Regions from separate parts of the Pseudarthrobacter sp. L1SW genome, predicted to be linked through region 2. Evidence: riboswitches for the same ligand, from Rfam matches in the RefSeq annotation. Region 2 holds a riboswitch; each other region holds the start of a gene.
What was found. Region 2 has a riboswitch for thiamine pyrophosphate ahead of KTR40_RS17625 (ECF transporter S component). Riboswitches for the same ligand answer to the same signal wherever they lie in the genome.
Positions count from the first base shown of each region.

Region 1: linked by a shared signal. The riboswitch ahead of KTR40_RS12500 (FAD-dependent oxidoreductase) and the one ahead of KTR40_RS17625 (ECF transporter S component) in region 2 are both predicted to bind thiamine pyrophosphate.
Region 3: linked by a shared signal. The riboswitch ahead of thiD (bifunctional hydroxymethylpyrimidine kinase/phosphomethylpyrimidine kinase) and the one ahead of KTR40_RS17625 (ECF transporter S component) in region 2 are both predicted to bind thiamine pyrophosphate.

Region 1 covers NZ_CP078079.1:2,719,602-2,726,781, reverse strand. The annotation lists gene KTR40_RS12515 (DEAD/DEAH box helicase) at 1-151, opposite strand, end outside; gene KTR40_RS12510 (RNB domain-containing ribonuclease) at 457-1,992, opposite strand; gene thiE (thiamine phosphate synthase) at 2,069-2,824, opposite strand; TPP riboswitch at 2,852-2,969, shown strand; gene KTR40_RS12500 (FAD-dependent oxidoreductase) at 2,964-4,316, shown strand; gene thiS (sulfur carrier protein ThiS) at 4,313-4,549, shown strand; gene KTR40_RS12490 (thiazole synthase) at 4,555-5,370, shown strand; gene KTR40_RS12485 (hypothetical protein) at 5,463-5,765, opposite strand; gene KTR40_RS12480 (DUF3107 domain-containing protein) at 5,817-6,041, opposite strand; gene KTR40_RS12475 (TetR/AcrR family transcriptional regulator) at 6,131-6,796, opposite strand; gene moeB (molybdopterin-synthase adenylyltransferase MoeB) at 6,880-7,180, shown strand, end outside.
Region 2 covers NZ_CP078079.1:3,791,061-3,798,240, forward strand. The annotation lists gene KTR40_RS17605 (UDP-N-acetylglucosamine 1-carboxyvinyltransferase) at 1-856, opposite strand, end outside; gene KTR40_RS17610 (hypothetical protein) at 1,087-1,893, shown strand; gene KTR40_RS17615 (energy-coupling factor transporter transmembrane protein EcfT) at 1,923-2,723, opposite strand; gene KTR40_RS17620 (ABC transporter ATP-binding protein) at 2,737-4,293, opposite strand; gene KTR40_RS17625 (ECF transporter S component) at 4,293-4,916, opposite strand; TPP riboswitch at 4,982-5,122, opposite strand; gene KTR40_RS17630 (heme-degrading domain-containing protein) at 5,208-5,750, shown strand; gene KTR40_RS17635 (DUF4383 domain-containing protein) at 5,834-6,385, shown strand; gene KTR40_RS17640 (iron-containing redox enzyme family protein) at 6,458-7,180, shown strand, end outside.
Region 3 covers NZ_CP078079.1:2,315,578-2,322,757, reverse strand. The annotation lists gene KTR40_RS10690 (Rne/Rng family ribonuclease) at 1-1,141, shown strand, start outside; TPP riboswitch at 1,270-1,367, shown strand; gene thiD (bifunctional hydroxymethylpyrimidine kinase/phosphomethylpyrimidine kinase) at 1,375-2,907, shown strand; gene rplU (50S ribosomal protein L21) at 3,172-3,480, shown strand; gene rpmA (50S ribosomal protein L27) at 3,542-3,805, shown strand; gene obgE (GTPase ObgE) at 3,922-5,511, shown strand; gene proB (glutamate 5-kinase) at 5,501-6,652, shown strand; gene KTR40_RS10660 (glutamate-5-semialdehyde dehydrogenase) at 6,679-7,180, shown strand, end outside.

The DNA of each region.
Region 1 (7,180 bases), 1.1 Mb from region 2:
ATTCCACGATGTCGGCGCGCACGTTGTAGTCCGCGAACGATTTTTCCGCGATCTCGTGCGGCTTCTCGTCCGAGATGATGGTTTCTTCCGGCTCAAGGGTTTCGGTGCCGGAATCGTCGGTCAGAAGCTGGTGGGTGTGCAATTCACTCACTGGGGAGTTTCCTTATTCATTTGGGCAATGTGCGCTGCCTGCTCAACGGGCCTGCCATAAGGCTGTTCCGGAGCACGCTCAGGCGCACAAGCAATTCCAGTGGAAGCCGATCGCGGGCTATCTAAATGCTGGCACTGGTGACCAGCGGGTGGTTCTCAAGATCGCGTAGGGGCGGGCTTGTTGGTTTCAAATCAAGGAAATCAACGACCGGGCATCCATTTCTACTTCTTCAGTCTAGCCGCAAGGGCGCGGAAATCCGGCTCTCGTCCGCCCGTCGGTTGGTGGTGCCACAAAACGATCCCGGCTCAGGGCACCCTCGGCACCAGTTCGAAATGCACTTCCCGCGTGGCAATGTCTGAGGAAATGAGGCGGACCCGGACCTTGGTGCCGGCCTCCAGTTCACCGGCGCAGCGCGCCGTCACTGCGGGTTCGGCGATCTGGATGATCCCGGAGCCCCCGTTGCCGTTCTTTCCGTTGCCGTTCTTGGCAGTGCCATTCCTGGCCCTGCCGTTGCCGTCGCCGCCCGCAGCGCCGTTCCCGTTCTCCTTCTGGGGCTTCGACGCGGAAATCACGATCGCGTCGAACTCCTGTCCGATGTGGTTGATCAGCAGCGCCGCCTCCACCGTGTCCAGCGCCATTCGCTCCATCCGGGATGCCAGCTGGTCCGAACCGGCCATGATTTCGGGAAGCGACGGCAGGGCATCCCGCACCCATGCGGGCACCTCACCGCCGTTGCTCAGGGCCTCGCACGTGACCAGCACGAACCGGTCCACCAGGCGGCGGAGCGGGGCGGTGGTGTGGGCATACGCAGCGCCGATTGCGGACTGCACGGCGTCATCCGGGACGGTCCCGTCAAAGGCCGTATAGGCCGCACCGCGGAAGAGCATCCCTGCGGAGTGGAGGATCGCGAGCTGGCCTGGATGGGTGGGATCGAGGCTGCGGAGGTATTCGCCGTAGCTGACTTCGCCATCCCAGGGCTTGCCGAGCGCCTCTGTCTGCAGCCGGAAATGATTCAGGGAACGCTCGTCCGGGGCCGGCATGGTGCGCAGGATACCCACTTTCCCGGCCAGCATCATCTGGGCGGCGGCCATACCGGTCATGAGCGATATCTGGGCGTTCCAGTCCTCCACCGGCAGCTGCGGGGCGGCGGCAATCCGGTAGCCGCCGTCGGGAAGCTGGACGATCTCCTGGTCCGGCATGTTCAGGCTGGCACCCTCCCGGGCGCGCTCCAGCTCCACCCGCTTGAGCCCAACCTCCTTAAGGAGGAGCAAGACAGGGGAGGGGCTGCCGGCGTCGAGTTCCGCCTGGGCGCCCTTGTAGCTGAGCTTGGCGCGGCTGCGCATTCGGGCGCGCTGCACCGCCACGGCAGTGACCTCCGCGTTGCCGTCAAGGCGGAAGTCCCACACAAACGCGGAACAGACCTGGCCCGGCAGGAGGCTTCCCGCCCCCTCGCTGATGATTTCCGGATGCAGCGGGATGCGGCCGTCCGGTGTGTAAAAAGTCTGCCCCCGGCGCCGAGTCTCAACATCCAGCGGACCCCCCGGGGCAACAAATGCCGGCACGTCGGCTATGGCGTAGAGAACGTGGTAGCCGCTGCCGTCCCGCTCGATGAACAGCGCCTGGTCGAGGTCGGTGGACGACGCCGGATCGATGGTGATGAATTCAACGGACGTCAGGTCATGGGAGGGCAGCCGCAATGCGGCCACCGCCGCCTCGGCGTCCTTCACGGCATCATCAGGGTAGGCGCCCGGCAGCTCAAGCTCACTCCGGAGTGCACCCAGCGCCGCTTCGAGGGCGTTGGTGTGCTCGTGGACATTGGGGGCCAACCGATGATGTGACACGAAAATCAGCGTAGCCCGAATTTCGCCAATAATGCACGGAAGGGGCCCGGTGAGGCAGGGCAGTTCCGGAGCCGGGTTAGGGGCGGGCGGCGTCCAGCGCGGCCAGGAGGGAAGCGGCGGCCGCAGCCGGATCGTCAGCCTCCGTGATGGCCCGGACCACCACGATCCGGCGTGCACCCGCTTCCACCACCTCTCCGACGTTGGAGTGGTCGATGCCGCCGATCGCGAACCAGGGCACCCCGCCGTCGGGCTTGTCCTCCTGCCCTTCCGCCCCCGCAACAGCTGCGGCGGCGTACCTCACCAGGTCCAGCCCGACGGCGGCCCGGCCGGGCTTGGTGGGCGTTGCCCAGAGCGGCCCCACGCAGAAGTAGTCCAGTGCCGAGGGGCCGGCGGCGGCCGCCAGGGCGGCGTCCACCTGCTCCGGGCTGTGGCTGGACAGGCCGATGGCCGCATTGCCGTTCAACAGTGTCCGCGCCGCCTTGAGGGGCAGGTCCTTTTGGCCGATGTGGAACACCGGGGCTCCGGACAGCACTGCGATGTCCGCCCTGTCATTCACCGCCCATAGCCGGCCGTGCCGCACCGCCGATTCCTTGAGGACGGCCAGGAGCTCAAGCTCCTCGGCCGCTTCGATGGACTTGTCCCGCAGCTGGATGATGTCCACCCCGCCCTGGAAGGCGGCATCGACGAACTGCCCGAAATCGCCCTGTTCCCGGCGCGCGTCCGTGCAGAGGTAGAGGCGCGCGGACTGCACCCCGGAACTGCCTTCGGCGTTGACAAAGGCGTCGGTGCCTGGGATCGGGGATGCAGCGGCAGGGGGGTGGGACACATTCATGGGTGCCAGCCTAGTTCCTCTACACTGGCCTCGTACTGCGGGAGCCGCGGCAGCTGTCACAAAGCGCCGGGCTGAGAGGGCGTTAGAGCCGACCGCTTGACCTGATCCGGCTAGTACCGGCGTAGGGAAGGAGACAACCATGGCCAATGCGCCCGAAGCGCCGTACCGGCGTGGGCCCGGCTCCGCAGTGAAGGCCGACGTTGCGGTCATCGGTGGGGGAGTCATCGGCCACGGCATCGCCTGGGAGGCAAGGCGGTCCGGACGTTCAGTGGTGGTCATCGATGACGCCCCCGGCTCCGGTGCCAGCTGGGCGGCTGCAGGGATGCTTGCCCCGGTGAGCGAGCTGCACTACCAGGAGGAGGACCTCCTGGAACTCATGCTTGAAGCCTCCGGGCGCTGGCCGGGATTTGCGGCGGACCTCACGGCGGCTGCCGGGTCGGATCCCGGGTATCTTACGACGCCGACCCTCGCCGTAGGTGCCGACGCCGCCGACAGGCAGGCCCTGCTGGATCTGCGCGGGGTGCAGCAGGCCAACGGGCTGACGGTTGAGCCCCTCACCATCCGTGAAGCCCGGCGCCGGGAGCCATTGTTGAACCCGGGCATTGCCTCGGCGCTGGATACGCCTGGGGACCACCAGGTGGATCCAAGGCTGCTGGTGGCCTGCCTCCGCCGTGTCCTGGCCCGGCACGCCCGCGGAGCCGGGAGCGGCGGAAGCTTCGTGGCCGGAGCCACGGATGGCTTCGCCGTGCCGGACCGCGCAGCCGGCCTTCTCTGGGAGGACGGAGCCGTTGCCGGGGTCATGCTGGAGAGCGGGGGAACGGTGGTGGCCAGGGAGACCGTGGTGGCCAACGGACTGCACGCCGCGGCCCTCACCGGGCTGCCGGAAAACCTGCACCTGCCGCTGCGGCCGGTCCACGGGGACATCCTCCGGCTCGCCGTCCCCGCCCACCTCCAGCCCTTGCTGACGGCCACCATCCGCGGACTGGTCCGCGGGATTCCTGTATACATCGTCCCTCGGCAGGACGGCACGGTGGTGATCGGGGCTACGCAGCGTGAGGACGCCCTGGGGCAGGACAGCGGGACCAGCGCAGTGTCTGCTGGCGGCGTCTACCAACTGCTCCGCGATGCCCAGGTCCTGGTGCCTGCGGTTGCCGAACTTGAGTTGCTGGAGTGTACGGCCCGGGCCCGGCCGGGCACTCCTGACAACGCCCCGCTGCTCGGGCGGGTCCCCGTGCCCGGTGCGGCGGCCCGGTACTCCAGTGGTGCAGCGGACGGCCCTGCAGGGCCAGGCCACGTGGAAGGGCTCATCGTCGCCACCGGATTCTTCCGCCACGGTGTCCTCCTGACCCCGGCAGCGGCCGTGATCTGCCGGGACCTGCTGGACGGCAGGGAGGACCCCCGCTGGGCCCCCTTCAATCCTGGCCGCTTTTCCGGCGGCGCCCTCCGGCCTGCCGAAGCGGCCACCCCATCCAACCGCAAGGAGACAGCATGAACATCACCCTGAACGGAGCAGGACACACAGTGGCTGACGGCGCGTCCATCACCACGCTCGTCAGCGAGGTCACCGGCCGCGCACTGGCAGCGGACGGCCATGCCACCGACGGCCGGAAACTGGGCGTCGCCGTGGCGCGCAACGCCCAGGTGGTGCCCCGGAGCCAGTGGTTCGCCACGGCACTCACCGAGGGTGACGACGTCGAACTTGTCACGGCAGTACAGGGAGGCTGACCAGCATGACGGAAACCCGCACCACCCCTACTGGCACCCCGGCGTACCTTCTTGACCCCCTGGTGATCGACGGCGTCGCGCTGGCGTCCCGGCTCATCATGGGCACCGGCGGCGCGCCCAGCCTCGACGGCCTTGGCGCCGCGCTCCTGGCCTCCGGCACCTCCCTCACCACGGTGGCCATGCGGCGCTATTCACCCCAGGAGGCTGGCTCCCTCTTCCAGCTGCTCCTGGACCACGGCATCAGGGTCCTGCCCAACACGGCGGGGTGCTTCACTGCCCGGGAAGCTGTCCTCACCGCGGAGCTCGCCCGGGAGGCCCTGGAAACCGACTGGGTGAAGCTCGAAGTCATCGCTGACGAACACACCCTCCTGCCGGATGCCGTGGAACTCGTGGATGCCACTGAACAGCTGGTCAACCGGGGCTTTAAGGTTTTCGCGTATACCAATGACGATCCCGTCCTGGCGCTTCGGCTCGAGAACCTGGGAGCCACCGCGGTGATGCCGCTCGGCTCGCCGATTGGCACCGGGCTGGGCATCCTCAACCCGCACAACATCGAGCTCATCGTGTCCCGGGCCTCGGTTCCGGTGGTGCTGGACGCGGGCATCGGCACCGCGTCCGACGCCGCCCTCGCGATGGAGCTGGGATGTGATGCCGTGCTCCTGGCCACGGCGGTGACCCGGGCGCAGAACCCGGCCATGATGGGCGCTGCCTTCAAGCACGCCGTCGTGGCCGGCAGGCTTGCCAGGGCGGCCGGCCGCATACCCCGCCGCGAACACGCGCTGGCATCCTCCGCCATGGAAGGCCGGGCCGAGTTCCTCTGACAGTTGGCTGAAAACAAAACAGCGGTGGCCGCTACCCCTTACGGGGAGCGGCCACCGCTGCCTAAGCTGCTGCCGGCTGCCTTGCGCGGGCCCTACGCGCGGAGGATTGCGGTCAGCCTTTCGGCATCCCGGCGTGAACGTGTGCGGCCAAGGTACACGGCCACCCCCGCTGCGGCCCCGGCGCCCAGCACAATGGGCAGGACCCACGGCAGCCAGGTCAGCCCTGGCAGGTAGCCGAAACCGGCCGCCATCAGGACAATCCAGCTCACAGCCGCCACTCCCACGGCAACCCCCGCGGGCAGGCCTGCGCCATACTTGGCGTGCCGCTTGTCGTTTGCCCAGACGACGAAGCCTGCCGCGGCGGCAGCCAGTACAACGATGGTCAGCGAAAGCATGGGTCTCCTTGGGCTACGGACGGGTTCTTCAGCCGGATTCTTCGGCCGGCGCTAGAACTGGCCGAAACCTACGCGCCGCGCCTCTTCCGCACCGATCTCCACATAGCCGAGAGCGTTTCCGGGAACAATGATCAGGCGTCCCTTTTCGTCCTTCAGGCGAAGTTCGCTGCCCGTGGTGATGGCTTCCCCCACGACCTTGGCCACAGAATCCGCGTCCTCGGTTGATTCGAGCACGATTTCGCGGGCAACATTCTGAACGCCGATTTTAATCTCCACAGGGGCCTCCCAGCCAGTCAAAGTTTCTCGTGCTTCTCTACGGTTTTTCTCAACGCGTTTTCCCTACGAGGTGTTGTCTTATTTGTAGTCTAGGACTCTTTGGGGAAGCGAGAGATTCCGCGCCAAGCTAAACGGTAGATGAGGTCACTGGCCACATTGATGTCCAGGTTGCCGTCCGTTTCAAGCCAGTACCTGGCGCTGACCTGCGCCATTCCGGCCAGCCCCCGGCCCAGCAGCTGCGCCTCGAGATGGGGGAGCTTGGTGTCCTCGGCGATGACGCGGGCGATGGCATCGGCAAAGGTCCTGTTGAACGTCTCCAGCCGTGAACTGACGTCGGGATCGTTGATCAGGTCTGACTCGAACACCAGCCGGTGGGCCTGGTCGTCGCTGGCGATGAACTGGAAGTAGGCGCGCATGACGGCCTGCACACGTTCGTCGTTGTCGGTGGTGGAGTTCAGCGCGCCCAGCATCAGCTCGGTGAGCGATGCCAGGTGGCTTTCCAGCAGGGCGAGGTACAGCTCGCGTTTGGAGGGAAAGTGCTGGTAAAGGACGGGCTTGCTGACGTGCGCGGTCTCGGCGATCTCGTCCATGGCCGCACCGTGGTAGCCGTTGGCCACGAAGACTTCCTGGGCCGCGTTGAGGAGCTGCGCGCGCCGCTCGTCACGCGGAAGCCGGGCGGACCGCTGCCCTGCGGGACGCGGGGGAGTTTGCGGTTCGGCGGCTGACGGGCGGTCAGCCCGTGCTTCATGGACCACAGTTGTCCTACTTTCCGTTGCAGTTACTTCCACTTTACTGCGGGGTAATATGACCGGGCAGTATCCGGGGGATACATTGAAGTATGGCTTCGACATTCACCGCAAATGTTTCACCTGTGGCATTGGATCCGCTGGTGGAACCGGCCGCAGACCTCACCCCTGCCGAGGTGGAGCGCTACTCGCGGCACCTCATAATCCCCGAGATCGGCACCCTCGGTCAGCGGCGGCTCAAGAATGCGAAAGTCCTGGTCATCGGAGCCGGCGGCCTCGGCTCCCCGGCGCTCCTCTACCTCGCCGCGGCCGGCGTGGGCACGCTGGGAATTATCGACGACGACGCCGTGGACCTCAGCAACCTCCAGCGCCAGGTTATCCACGGCGTGGCGG
Region 2 (7,180 bases):
TGGTCCCCACCCCTTCGATGACCACCCCCAACATCTGCAGGTAGAAGCAGAGGTCCTGCACCATGTAGTTGGGGCTGGCATTCCGAATGACAGTGGTGCCCTCGCGGTGGGCCGCGGCCATGATGGCGTTCTCGGTGACGGTATCGCCGCGCTCAGTCAGGACGAAGGAGCGGTCCCGGGTGTCTGCGGGCGGGGCCTGCACTGTGTAGAAGCCCGCCGTCGCTTCCACCGAGAGGCCGAACTGGCGCAGCGCCTGCATGTGCGGCTCCACCGTCCGGGTACCAAGGTCACAGCCACCGGCATACGGAAGCTTGTACTTGGTGGACTCATCCAGCAGGGGTCCCAGCAACATGATGACGCTCCGGGTGCGCCGTGCGGCATCCACGTCCATCCCGGCCAAATCCAGAACCGCCGGGCGGCGGAGCTGCAGGTCGGTGTCGTTGAGCCAGGTGCACTCCACACCGATGCTGGTCAGGACCTCGACGATCCGATTCACTTCTTCGATGCGCGCGAGGCGGCGGAGAATGGTGGTTCCCCGGTTGATGAGGCTGGCGCACAACAAAGCCACTCCGGCGTTCTTGCTGCTGTTGACGTCTACGGAACCAGAAAGGGTCCGTCCGCCTTCAACGCGCAGGTGGGTCATCTGCGGCCTGCCCACATTCACGATGCTCCTGTCGAAGATCGCTTCAAGGCGTTGGATCATTTTCAGGCTCAGGTTCTGCTTGCCCTGTTCCATGCGGGCCACGGCGCTCTGGCTCGTTCCCAGCTCGGCAGCCAACTGTCCTTGGGTCCAGCCCTTCTCACTCCGGGCATCCCTGAGCATGGCGGCAACGTGTTCGGCAGTTTCCTGAGTCATACCCAATTTTATATCATAAATGAGTTATCAAGCCATAGAACTGGCATGACAACGCGGCAGGGTCTGGATCTTTACCCGCGACATGCGATCACGACGTCCGCGCGCTTCTTGACCACACCTCCGAAGGGCGCGAGACTGGTAGCACCTGTTCGTCCAGCGGCAACGGAGGCAGCATGCGCCGGACACCAGCCAAGCCGATGCCAGGCAGCCGGGCATTCCCTGTCCGGAGCATGCGAACCGTGTCAGGAATAACGGGCCTGTTCCTCGCGGCCTTGCTCCTCATCTGCGGCTCCCCTGCCTACGCGGCGCCCTCCCCCGGAGAAGGAGTGCAATCACTCCTGGGGAACGACATCTCCTGGCCCCAATGCAACACGGCCTTCCCCACGGGACAGGCCTTTGCCATTGTGGGCGTCAACAACGGCCTGGCCAACACCACCAATCCCTGTCTGGCCGAGCAACTTCGCTGGGCAGAAGACTCTGCGGGCCACCCTGGCCGGCCCACCGTGTCCCTGTACGTCAACACTGCCAATCCCGGCGCTGCGGGTTCCTGGTGGCCGGAGGAGGACGAGTACCCGGCCGGCCGGGAAGTGCACAACCCGTATGGTCCCTGCGAGGACGGGGACTTCGGCAAGGCGTGCGCCTACATGTACGGCTTTGCCAAGGCGTACGACGACGCCCACCACCGCGGGGTCAGCAACCCGGGCTCCTACTTCTGGTGGCTGGACGTGGAGACCGAAAACAGCTGGTCCGGCACCGACAAGGAAGCCAACCGGGCTGTCCTTGAAGGCATGACGGATTTCTTCCACAGCATCGGAGCGCAGGTGGGGATCTACTCGACGGGCCGGCAGTGGGACCAGATTGTTGGACCTGTCAGCAGTTCGAGCAACCTTTACGTCCTCCCGAGCTGGCTGGCGGGATCCCGGAGTGCCTCAGGAGCAGCCCTGGCCTGCGCGGATGCGCCCCTCACCGGCGGCGGTACGGTGGCCCTGACCCAGTTCGTATCGAGGGGATTCGACTACAACCATTCCTGCCCGTAGGCACGGAGGCCCGCAGGCCAGGCCGGCTCTCAGCTCCCCAGCCACACCATGTTCCAGGTGCCCAGGGATACGGCGGCAAAAACCGCTGTTCCCGCCACCACCACGCCGCCGGCAAGTACCCATGCATCCAAGGAACTGTAGGTTGATTCGCGGGCCCATGTCCGGCGGCCGCCGCCGAAACCGCGGGCTTCCATGGTCACCGCGAGCCTCGAGGCCCGGCGGATCGCCTGGACCAGCAGCCCAAAGCTCTGCCCCAGCGTCGCCTTCACCCGCTGCAGGGCATTGCCGCGGGAACCCACCCCGCGGGCACGGCGGGCCATCCCGATGGTCTGCCACTCTTCGGCCATCAGGCCCACCAGCCGCATGGCGGCGAGGGTTCCCAGCACGAACCGGTGCGGGAGTCGGGCCTTCTGCGCCAGCGCATCCGCGAGGTCTGTAGGGTCGGTGCAGCTCATCAGCAGCACGGCCGGCAGGGCGATCGCCAGGCCGCGCAGCATAAAGCCCACACCCAATTCCAGCGAGCCTTCGCTCATGGTCCAGATGCCGACGTCGATCAGCGTCCTTCCGCTGTCCGGCGCCAGGATGGAGGTGCTCCAGCCCCCCACGGCGGCCGCGAGGATCAGCGGCCAGCCGCGCTGCCACAGCAGCGCGGGCGTCAGGCCGGCCAGCGGAAACAGCAGGAACTCAAAGGCCAGCGCCACCGATGCGGACACCCAGTCGATGGAGAGCGCAAGCACGGCAGTAATGAGGAAGACGGCGGTGAACTTGCTGAGGGGATTGGCCCGGGCCAGCAGCGCGTTGTTGCCGCGCAGGTTCAGCTCCTGCCTCATGGCGCCTCCCGCCTCATGGTGCCACCGGTTCCGGTGCGGCCATCCGCAGTTCCGTTCCACCCAGGGCGGCCGTGAATTCGGCATCGTGCGTCACGGAGACCACGGCGGTGCCGGCATCCAGCAGTTCGGACAGGAACGATGCCAGCTCCGCCCACGTGTTGGCGTCCTGGCCGAAGGTCGGCTCGTCCAGTACCAGCACCTGGGGATGCGCCGCCAGGACCGTTGCTACGGACAACCGCCGCTTCTCCCCGCCCGAAAGCGTGTAGGGGTTGGCATCCACAAGGTGGGTGAGCCGCAGCCGCTCCAGCAGTTCATCCACCCGCTCCTCCCCGTGGCCCAAGTGCCGGGGACCGAACAGCAGCTCGTCCAGCACCTTCCCGGTGACGAACTGGTGCTCGGGTTCCTGGAACACGGTGCCGATCCGCTCGATGAGCTGCTCGGCCTTCCACTTCCAGGGATCAATTCCGGCACCGCGGCTCAGGTCCACCGTGGCCGACACCCTTCCGGCCACGGACTCCAGGAGTCCGGCAATGGTCAGGGCAAACGTGGACTTCCCGGCCCCGTTCGGCCCTGTGACCGCCAAGGCCTGCCCGGCCCGGACCTGCGAGGTGATGCCTGCCTGCACCGGCACCGGGGGTACCTTCCGGAAGCCGCTGCGGCGCACCCGTTCACGGGACACCGCCAACTCCTCGGCAGCGAGCAGGAGGGCGCCCGTCCCGGGGGCTGGATCAGCCGCACGCAGCCGGGTCTCCGGAACATAGCCGGGCACCCACACCCCGGCAGCAATCAGCATGCTCCGGGCTTCCCTGAGCACCTGGTCCGGCGGGCCATCCAGCAGCACGGCGTCATTCGAATCGGTGCCTGGCTGCAGCACCACGATCCGGTCCACCAGGTCCTTCCACACGGACACGCGGTGTTCCACCACCACCAGCGTGGCGCCGGTTTTGTCCAGGCACCGCGCCACGGCGTCGCGGACCTCCAGCACGCCGGCAGGGTCCAGGTTGGCGGTGGGCTCGTCCAGCAGGATCAGGCCGGGACGCATGGCAAGGATGCCCGCCAGCGCCAGCCGCTGTTTCTGCCCGCCGGAGAGCACCGACGTGGGGTGGTCCAGCGGAAGGTGTGAAAGTCCGACGTCGTCCAGCGCCTCGTGCACGCGGGTCCAGATGGCGTCGCGGGGCACGGCGAGGTTCTCGGCGCCGAAGGCGGCGTCGTCGCCCACACGGGACAGGACCACCTGTGTTTCGGGGTCCTGCTGCATCAGGCCGGCCCGCCCCCGCTGCTCGCGGGGGGCGGCCCCGTCAACCAGCAGCGAACCCGACTCGTCGGAATCTCCTGCCGCGCCGCCGTCGTCGTTCACATCCCCCAGCACCCCCGCCAAAGCATGCAGGAGGGTGGACTTGCCGGCCCCGGAAGGCCCCAGGAGCAGCACGCGCTCCCCGGGGCGGATGTCCAGGTCCAGGGCATGGACTGCCGGCTTGGCGCGCCCGGCATGCCGCCAGCCCCAGCCCCTGGCTGTGACGGCGGCGGGACGCACTGCAGTGGAGGCGCCCTGGCGGGAAGGTGCGGACATCAGGAGAAGACGGGCTCCGTAGCTGCCTTCCGCGACGCGAAGGAGCTCAGGACCCCGGTCCTGGCCAGGCCGCGGGTGGCGATCCAGGACAGGGCGCCGGCGATGATGGCTCCGGAGATGGCGGTGAAGACGATGTACGCCAGCTTATCCCCGCCGGAGTAGGCGATGTTCCAGCCCCACGGAGCGAAGGAGTCGTTCAGGCCGCAAAAGAGGCCTGCGGCGGCACCGGCCAGCAGTGCCACAGGCAGGTTGAACTTCCGGTAGACGAAGATCGCGAAAATGATTTCCGCGCCCAGCCCCTGCACGAAGCCGGAGAACAGCACCGAAGCACCGTACTGGGACCCCATGAGCAGCTCGCCGGTGGCCGCAACCGTCTCACAGAACAGAGCAGCGCCCGGCTTGCGGATGATGAGCATGCCCAGAACTGCCGGAATCATCCAGCCGCCGGCAATCAGCCCCGTCAGGGGCGGGTAGACGGCGTTCATGGGCCCTGATACTGCGGCCGCGCCCTGGGACCAGGCCCAGAAAATGACGCCGCCGGCGATGGCGATCAGGGCCGCCACCACGATGTCCACGACGCGCCAGGACTTGCTGGTGGTCTTCTTGACTGCTGTTGTTGCCATGTAATCCTCCTGGGAAACAGGAGGGGAAAGTGGACACGCCTGCCGGCACTGCTGCCGCTGCGCGCACTTCGAGAAGCTCGACTCCCTTACGCCGGTACTAACCGGATCAGGTTCGAGGGTCTGCGGCTGTCCGCACTCTCAGCGCCCACCTGCGGATCCTGGCATGGCCAGTGATGCCCGACGGCGGCGCTCCCCTGTCGTTTGAATGTTGCTTTTGGTTGAAATGACTTGCTGCAATTGCCCTGTTGGGCGTTGTCCAGTTTATACCGCAGGAGAGGTAGATTGTGGGCCATGACTGCCAATCCGCCGGATGTGACCGGATATGATCCCGATTCCGATGCTGCACAGCCGGAGGGCTCGCTGGAGGAATTGATCGCCCGGATTGAAGGCGAGGTCCGCGAACTGCAGTTTCCCGGATTCTCCCTTGACGATTCCCTGAACCTGGGGCTGCTCCTCGTGGAGCTGGGCAAGGAGCGCGGGCTGCCCATCGCGATTGACATCACCAAGGGTGAGCAGGTGCTGTTCCATGTGGCCCTGCCCGGTGCGACGCCGGACAACGAGCACTGGATCCGGGCCAAGCAGCGCACAGCCGCCCGGTACGAGATCCCTTCCTTGCTGGTGGGGCTCCGCGGACGGCTTCGCGGTGGCCGGATCGAGGACCAGGGATGGTTCGACGAGAGCCGGTACGCGGCGCACGGCGGCTCCTTCCCGCTGTACGTCACCGGCGTCGGGGCCGTGGCCACCGTTACGGTTTCGGGTCTTCCCCAGGTGCAGGACCACAACCTGGTGGTCGAAGCCCTGCGCGAAATCCTCCACTCCGCGGGAGCGGACTGACCCTCACAAATACAAAGGCTGCTTAGCATTTATTAGTAATCATGCTTACTATGTTGTCTCCCGGGTTTTGAGGAGGACAGGATATGGCAGCCAGCACCCGCCTGACGGGCCCCCGGACACGCCTGCAAAAAGCCGCTCTCGGAACGGGCTCGGTTTTCGTCCTGTTCGGCATCCTGGGCTTCATCCCGGGCATCACCTCCAACTACGGCTCGCTCGGCTTCGCCGGACCCGGCTCGGGGGCGCTGCTGCTGGGCATTTTCCAGGTCTCCGCACTCCTGAATGCGGTCCACCTGCTGTTCGGGATTGCAGGGGTCCTGATGGCGCGGACGCATCCGCAAGCCAGGAACTTCCTCATCTACGGCGGCGTTGCCTACCTGTTCCTGTGGTTGTACGGCTTCCTGTCGGATGACACCACGCCGGCCAACTTCCTCCCCGCAAACAACGCGGACAACTGGCTGCATTTGGCCCTCGGCCTGGCCATGATTGGGCTGGCCATCGCGTTGGCGGCCCGAGGCCCCGCCGTCGCGGCGGGTGCTGCCGGCAGCGACGGCAACGATCCACGCAGCGGCAGCAGCAACGCCAACAGCACCAGCAGTGCCGCCAACTCCTCCCCGAACGGCCCACGCGGCCAGTGAATGCCATCTGCCAGCCCGGCCCTCGGCGACGACGTACGGGACCGGCATCAACGCCAGACCTGAAGGAGCACAATGAAAATCCCTGAAGCGCGTGGTCCTGCCAGTGCCGCCTTGCTTGGCCTTCTCGCGCGGGAAGCCGGCACCACGCTTGGCGCCCGCACCACCCCTGGGAATGGCCCCACCCTTGGCGCCGGCGCCACCCTTACCGCCGATGCCCCCGTCGCGGCGCTGCACCGTGAGGTCACCCGCCAGCTGGCCGCCACCCCGGACATCATTGGCGATGACGACCTCCAGCTGACACTCTTTTGCCTCTACGAGCTCTACTACTCCGGGCTCGAAGGCGTCAGCGATGAATGGGAATGGGCGCCGGGCCTGATCCAGATCCGCCAATTGCTGGAAAAGCCCTTCGAGGCCGCGCTTAGGGAGGCCGCCCGGGAAGCCGCCGGTGAACTGGAGCTCCCCACCGCACCGCATCCCACCAGCGATGCGGTGGCGGATGTCCTCTTCGACCTCGCAGCCCGGGACACAGGACCCAGCCTCTCAAGATATGTGGCAAAGAAAGCCAGCCTGGACCAGCTCAAGGAATTCCTGATCCACAAGTCCATCTACCAGTTGAAGGAAGCGGATCCCCATACCTTTGCCATCCCGCGCCTTTCCGGGCGCCCCAAGGCAGCGCTGGTGGAAATCCAGGCTGACGAGTACGGCGGCGGACGCCCCGAACGCATGCACAGCGCGCTTTTCGCCCGCACAATGCGGGGGCTGGGAATGGCCGACGACTACGGCGCCTACGTCGAT
Region 3 (7,180 bases), 1.5 Mb from region 2:
CAACCGCGACCTCGTGCTCCGCCGTATGGTGGAGTGCCTGGGCCGCGACCGCACCAAGCACCAGGTTGCCGAAGTCACGTCCCTTGGCCTGGTGCAGATGACCCGCAAGCGGATGGGCACCGGGCTCCTTGAAGTCTTTGGCGAGCAGTGCGAGGCCTGCGCCGGCCGCGGCGTAGTGACCCACGATGACCCCGTGGAGCACCGCCGGGCCAATATTGTGGCCGCGGAGCACCATGTGCAGCGCTCGGACTCCCGCCCGGACGTCCGGAACGAAAGCCACCGCACCGAGGCCCAGCGTGGGGACAGCACCCAGCCCGGCGTCCGTCCTGACCGGAAACGGCGCCGCGGCCGCGGCGGCCAGCAGGTGGACGCTGCTCCCGCGGCAGCCGTCCACGTGCACACCGTCCACCCCGACCCCACGGACGCCGAGCGGCACGCCAAGGCGGAAGCCACCAGGCTTGCCCTGGCCAACATCGCTGCGGCAGCACACGCCGCCCACCTGCACGACGACGAGGTAGCCGCGGCAAGGCAGGCTCCGCAGGCCCAGCCCGCGGCGCCGGCAGAGCCGGAGAAGCACGACGGCGACGCCTCCAGGCCCGCTGCCGTCCTCACCTTTGGCGGGGAGAAAGTTGCCCTGCCCTTCGTGGAGCACGCGGAGGAGCAGCAGCCGAAGCCGGCCCTGACGCTTGACCGGCTCGCCGAAGCCTTCGCCCACCTTGGTGAGCCTGCTGCCGAAGAAAAGGCTGAGCAGCCCGGACGGCGGGAGCAGGAACTGGAGCAGCGGGAACCGGAGCAGGTCCGGGCTGCGCAGGCCGAGGCTCCGCAGGCGGTTGTTCCACAGGCCGGGCCTGAGCAGCCCCAGGCTGCCCCTGCCGTGCCGGAGAAGGACTATTCCGACCACACCCTGGAACAGTCCCGCCCGCGCCGGGCACGCCGCAACCGCAGCGCCAGCCGTGCCCAGGGTGCGGCCAACGAGACCTCCGTCCAGCACCGCGAGAATGTCCCCGCTGCGGCGGCAGGGCACTCACATTCTGCAAAAGCGCCGGAAGCCGACCAGGCAGGTGCCACCGGGCAAGGCAACGGCAAGCCCGCGGAGGAGCCCATCATCCTGGGTGTTGGGGTTCCCGCTTCGGAGCTCTAAGCCACTGCACACGAAACGCCCGGATGCCCGGCCGCCCACCACCCGTGGACGGCCGGGCATCCGGTATTTAAGCCTGTAAACGCCGCCGCGTCACCTTCACCCTCCGCACGGCAAAAAAGCTAGGCTGGTGAATCGACACGGGGTGCCGCGCAGAGGGCCGGCTGAGATCCACACCCGTTGAACCTGTCCGGTTAGCACCGGCGAAGGGATGTCTCTTGTCCACCACCCTTGCAATGCCCACTGCCATCCTGCAGGAAGCTCCCGAAACCCGTCCTGCCGCCCAGCCGGGTCCGGGCCGGGAGGTACCCCGGGTCCTGTCCATCGCCGGCTCTGACCCTTCCGGCGGCGCCGGCATCCAGGCAGACCTGAAGAGCATCGCTGCACACGGAGGCTACGGGATGGCCGTCATTACGGCACTTACCGCGCAGAACACCTGCGGAGTGCGTGCCGTCCACGTTCCGCCGGTGGCCTTCCTCACCCAGCAACTCGACGCAATCAGCGATGACATCAGCATCGATGCCGTGAAGATCGGCATGCTGGGCGACGCCGCCGTGGTCCACGCTGTCCGGGCATGGCTCGAAAAGGTGCGTCCCGGCGTCGTGGTCCTTGACCCGGTCATGGTGGCCACCAGCGGCGACCGGCTCCTCCAGGAGTCTGCAGAGGCGGCCCTCCGCGACCTGTTGCCCCTGGCCCACCTCATCACCCCCAACCTGGCAGAGCTTGCCATGCTGGTTGGCGGGCCTGTGCAGGAGAGCTGGGAAGGTGCGGTGGAACAGGGCCGCCGGCTCTCCGCAGCCACAGGGGCAACCGTGCTGGTAAAGGGCGGCCACCTGGCGGGGGACCAGTGCCCCGATGCCCTGGTCGATACCAGCGGCAGGCTGAGCCAGGAAGTGGTGGTGGTTCAGGGGAAGCGGGTGGCAACGCGGAACAGCCACGGCACCGGCTGTTCGCTCTCCTCGGCCATGGCCACCGTCAAGCCGCGGCTGGGGGACTGGGAGGCCGCCCTCCGAGAGGTCAAGCCCTGGCTGGCGGGTGCGCTGGAAACATCGGGCCGGCTGGCCGTGGGATCAGGCAACGGGCCCGTCCACCATTTCCACCACCTGCAGGCGCCGGCCGAGGGAAGCTTCGCCGGGCAACTGCGGACTGAAGCGGAGAAGCACCTGGAAGCCATCTATGCCCTGGCGTTCATCGAGGACCTTGCCTCCGGTGGCCTGGCCGAGGACCAGTTCGCCTACTATCTGGCCCAGGACGCCATCTACCTCAACGGCTATTCACGGGTGCTTGCGCGCGCCAGCGCCCTCGCCCCGACCGAAGCGGAACAGCTCTTCTGGGCACGCTCCGCCCAGCAGTGCCTGGAAGTCGAATCCGAACTGCACCGCTCCTGGCTGGCATCCCGCGAGGTCCAGTCCGAACCGGGGCCCGTGACAAAGTCCTACGTGGACCACCTGCTGGCGGCATCGGCGTCGGGCAGCTATGCCGTGCTGGCGGCAGCGGTCCTGCCCTGCTTCTGGCTGTATGCCGAGGCCGGCAAAACGCTGCACGCCAGGTTCATGGCGGCCGGCGAACCAGCCGGCCACCCCTACGCCGACTGGCTCCGCACCTACGCCGATGAAGGCTTTGCCGAGGCAACTCGGACGGCCGTTGCCATCGTGGACCGGGCAGGGCGCGCGGCTGCCGACCATGAAAAGGCCGCCATGGCCACGGCGTTCAGGCACTCCTGCCGCCTGGAAGTTGAATTTTTCGACGCGCCGCGCCTTCATTCGTGACGGCCGGACAGCTGCCGCGCCGGTACTATGGTGGGGCGCGGTCCGGCAGTAGGGAATGTCCTGTGGTACCTATCACAGACAACCCGCCGGAACCAGCCTCATTTGCGGCCGAAGGCAAAATTAGCGTATTCTAGATCTTCGGTGCTTACGCCAACACTTGGGTTATGACCCCACGGCGTTGAGGCACAGCGAGAGCCCAGCCAAGAATTGAGCCAGGTTCCGCACGCAAATTTGTAATAAACGTCGAGAGAAGTGAGTTCCCAAGTGGTGTACGCGATTGTCCGCGCAGGCGGCCGCCAAGAGAAGGTTTCCGTTGGAGACTTCGTTACCCTGAACCGCGTCGCCGGTGGAGCTGGCAGCACCATTCAGCTGCCCGCACTGCTCCTGGTTGACGGTGACAAGGTCACCTCGGCCGCTGCTGACCTGGCCAAGGTAACCGTTACGGCTGAAATCCTCCAGGACCTCCGTGGTCCTAAGATTGTCATCCAGAAGTTCAAGAACAAGACCGGTTACAAGAAGCGCCAGGGTCACCGCCAGGAACTGACCAAGGTCAAGATCACTGGTATCAAGTAACCTTCCGTTACTGTTCAGGTTTTTCAGCAGATTCCCCAGAATTTAGAGGCAGGCATTTCAGATGGCACATAAAAAGGGCGCGAGCTCCACTCGCAACGGTCGTGACTCCAACGCACAGTACCTCGGCGTCAAGCGCTTCGGCGGCCAGGTAGTTTCCGCAGGCGAGATCATCGTCCGCCAGCGCGGCACCCACTTCCACCCGGGCGCCGGCGTTGGCCGCGGCGGCGACGACACCCTGTTCGCCCTGACCCCGGGCGCCGTTGAATTCGGCACCCGCCGCGGTCGTCGCGTCGTCAACATCGTTGCTGCTGCAGCTGCAGAGTAACAACAAGTTCTGAAGCGGTGGAGCGGGCCATATGGTCCGCTCCACTGTTCTTTTAACCGCATTACAATCGTCTTGGCGCCCTTGGGCGTCCAGGAAACAGCACTGAGGAGATCCACGTGGCCAGCTTTGTAGACCGGGTAGTACTGCACGTATCCGGCGGTACCGGCGGCCACGGGTGCGTCTCCGTCCACCGCGAGAAGTTCAAGCCGTTGGGTGGTCCCGACGGCGGCAACGGCGGCAACGGCGGCGACGTCATCCTCCGCGTGGACCACCAGACCACCACGCTCCTTGACTACCACCACGCGCCCCACCGGCACGCCACCAACGGCGGGCCCGGCATGGGCGACTGGCGCGGCGGCAAGAACGGCGAAACACTGATCCTTCCCGTCCCGGACGGCACCGTGGTCAAGTCCAAGGACGGCACGGTCCTCGCGGACCTCGTGGGCGAAGGTACCGAGTACGTTGCGGCGGCCGGGGGCATCGGCGGCCTCGGCAACGCCGCGCTCTCCTCCCAGAAACGCCGCGCTCCGGGGTTCGCGTTGCTCGGCATCGAGGGCGAATCCAGCGACATTGTGCTGGAACTGAAGTCCATCGCGGACATTGCCCTGGTGGGTTTCCCGTCCGCCGGCAAGTCCAGCCTGATCGCCGCGATGTCCGCGGCGCGGCCCAAGATCGCCGACTACCCGTTCACCACCCTGGTCCCCAACCTTGGCGTAGTCCAGGCCGGGGATGTCCGCTTCACCATCGCCGACGTCCCGGGCCTCATCGAGGGTGCCAGTGAAGGCAAGGGCCTGGGACACCACTTCCTCCGCCACGTGGAGCGCTGCGCCGCCCTGGTGCACGTCCTGGACTGCGGCACGCTCGAGGCAGACCGGGACCCCCTTTCGGACCTTGCGGTCATCGAGGCCGAACTGGAAAAGTACGCCGTGGACATGAGCTACGCGGGCCAGGACGGTGAAGTGGTTCCGCTGAACCACCGCCCCCGCCTCGTGGCACTGAACAAGGTGGACCTTCCCGACGGCAAGGACATGGCCGAGTTCGTCCGCCCCGAACTGGAATCCCGCGGCTACCGGGTCTTTGAAATCTCGGCAACAAGCCACGAGGGCCTCCGCCAGCTGGGCTTCGCCATGGCCGAAATCGTCCAGGCCGCCCGCGACGCCGTTGCTGCAGCCCCGCCCAAGGTCCAGCCCGTCGTCCTCAAGCCCCGCGCCGTCAACGAAGCCGGGTTCAGGATCCGCCGCGAGGAAAAGGGCCTCGAACCGCTGTTCCGCGTCCTCGGCGAGAAGCCCGTCCGCTGGGTCAAGCAGACCGACTTCACCAACGAGGAAGCCATCGGCTACCTTGCCGACCGCCTGGCCAAGCTCGGCGTCGAAACTGAACTGTTCAAGCAGGGCGCGAAGCCCGGCGACACAGTTGTCATTGGCGAGGACGACGGCGTCGTCTTCGACTGGGAGCCCACCATGATGGCAGGCGCAGAACTGCTGGCCTCACCCCGCGGCACCGACGTCCGCTTTGCCGACATCGGTGACCGGCCCACCCGCGGACAGAAGCGCGAAGAACAGCAGGAGCGCAAGGATGCCAGGGCTGCCGCCCGTGCCGAGCTCGAGGCAGAGCGCAAGGCCGGCATCTGGACCGAGTCCGTCAGCAGCCGGCGCGTGGCCAAGCCGCTCAAGGAGAGTGGACTGGACGCAGGCGATGAGTTCTAGTGCCGCGGCTGCGGTACCCGTGACGCGGTCCGTGGACAGGAGCCTGCTCGCCAACGCCCGCCGGATCGTGGTGAAGGTGGGTTCGTCTTCCCTTACCAGCATCAAGGGCGGCATCTCCGAAGAGGCGCTGACGGCCCTTGCCAACGCGCTGGCTGCCAAACGCAACACCGGCACCGAGATCATCCTGGTCTCCTCCGGTGCCATCGCGGCCGGCCTGGCGCCGCTGGGCCTTGCCAAGCGCCCCCGGGACCTCGCCACCCAGCAGGCAGCGGCCAGCGTGGGCCAGGGACTCCTGATGGCCCGCTACACCCAGGCCTTCGGGGCCCACGGCGTGACGGTCAGCCAGGTGCTGCTCACCGCAGAGGACCTGATGCGCCGCAGCCAGCACACCAACGCCTTCCGTGCCCTGAACCGGCTGCTCAACCTGGGCGTGGTTCCGGTGGTCAATGAAAATGACACCGTGGCCACGCACGAAATCCGTTTCGGCGACAACGACCGGCTCGCTGCCCTGGTGGCCCACCTGGTCCGGGCCGACGCCCTCGTGCTGCTGTCCGACGTCGACTCGCTCTACGACGGCCCGCCCGCCTTTGGGGCAAAGCGGATTCCGCTGGTTGAGGGCCCCGCCGATCTTGACGGCGTCTCCATCGGCAAGGCCGGCAAGGCAGGCGTGGGCACCGGCGGAATGCTGACAAAAGTGGAGGCGGCCACCATGGCAGCCGGTTCCGGCATCCATGCCCTTGTCACTTCCACCCCCAACGCCGCCGCGGCCCTTAACGGCGAGGACGTGGGCACCTGGTTCACTGTCAACGGTGCCCGCAAGCCCGTCCGCCTCCTGTGGCTGGCGCACGTCGCCTCCGTCCAGGGGCGGCTTGTGCTGGACGACGGCGCCGTCAAGGCTGTGCGGCACCACCGCACTTCGCTGCTCCCCGCCGGCATCTCCGCCGTCCACGGTGACTTCGAAGCGGGCGACGCCGTCGAAATAGCAGCCGCCGACGGCACCGTGGTGGCGCGGGGACTGGTCAACTATTCATCCGCCGAACTGCCCCGGATGCTGGGCCGGTCCACCAGGGACCTTGGTGAGGAGCTGGGCAGCGGCTACGACCGCGAAGTTGTTCACGTTGACGACCTGGTGCTGGTCTGAGCTTCCCGCTCGCCTAAACTTGGTACATGACTGAGGCCCTGATCCACAAGACTGCTGAAAATCCCGGAGATACTGCTGCCGCCAAGGCGCAGCCGGATACTTCATCCGTGGCGCAGGTGCCGGGTGGCTCTCCGCTGTCTTCCGGCGATGTGGAGGCAGCAGTGCACGCCATCGCAGACCGCTCCCGCCACGCCGCACGCCGGATGGCCATGGCAAACCGTGCCTGGAAGGACCGTGCCCTCCGCACCATCGGGGCAGCCCTGCGGGAGAACAGCGAGGCCATTCTCACGGCCAATGCCATGGACGTGGAAGCAGGAAAGGCCAACGGCACCTCCGCTGCCATGCTGGACCGCCTCACCCTCACGGAGACCCGCATCTCGGGCCTTGTGGCGGCTTTGGAGAACCTGGCCAACCTCCCCGATCCCGTCGGAAACGTGGTCCGCGGGCAGACGCTTCCCAACGGCCTCCGCCTCCGCCAGGTCAACGTCCCCATGGGCGTGGTGGCGGCTATCTACGAAGCACGCCCGA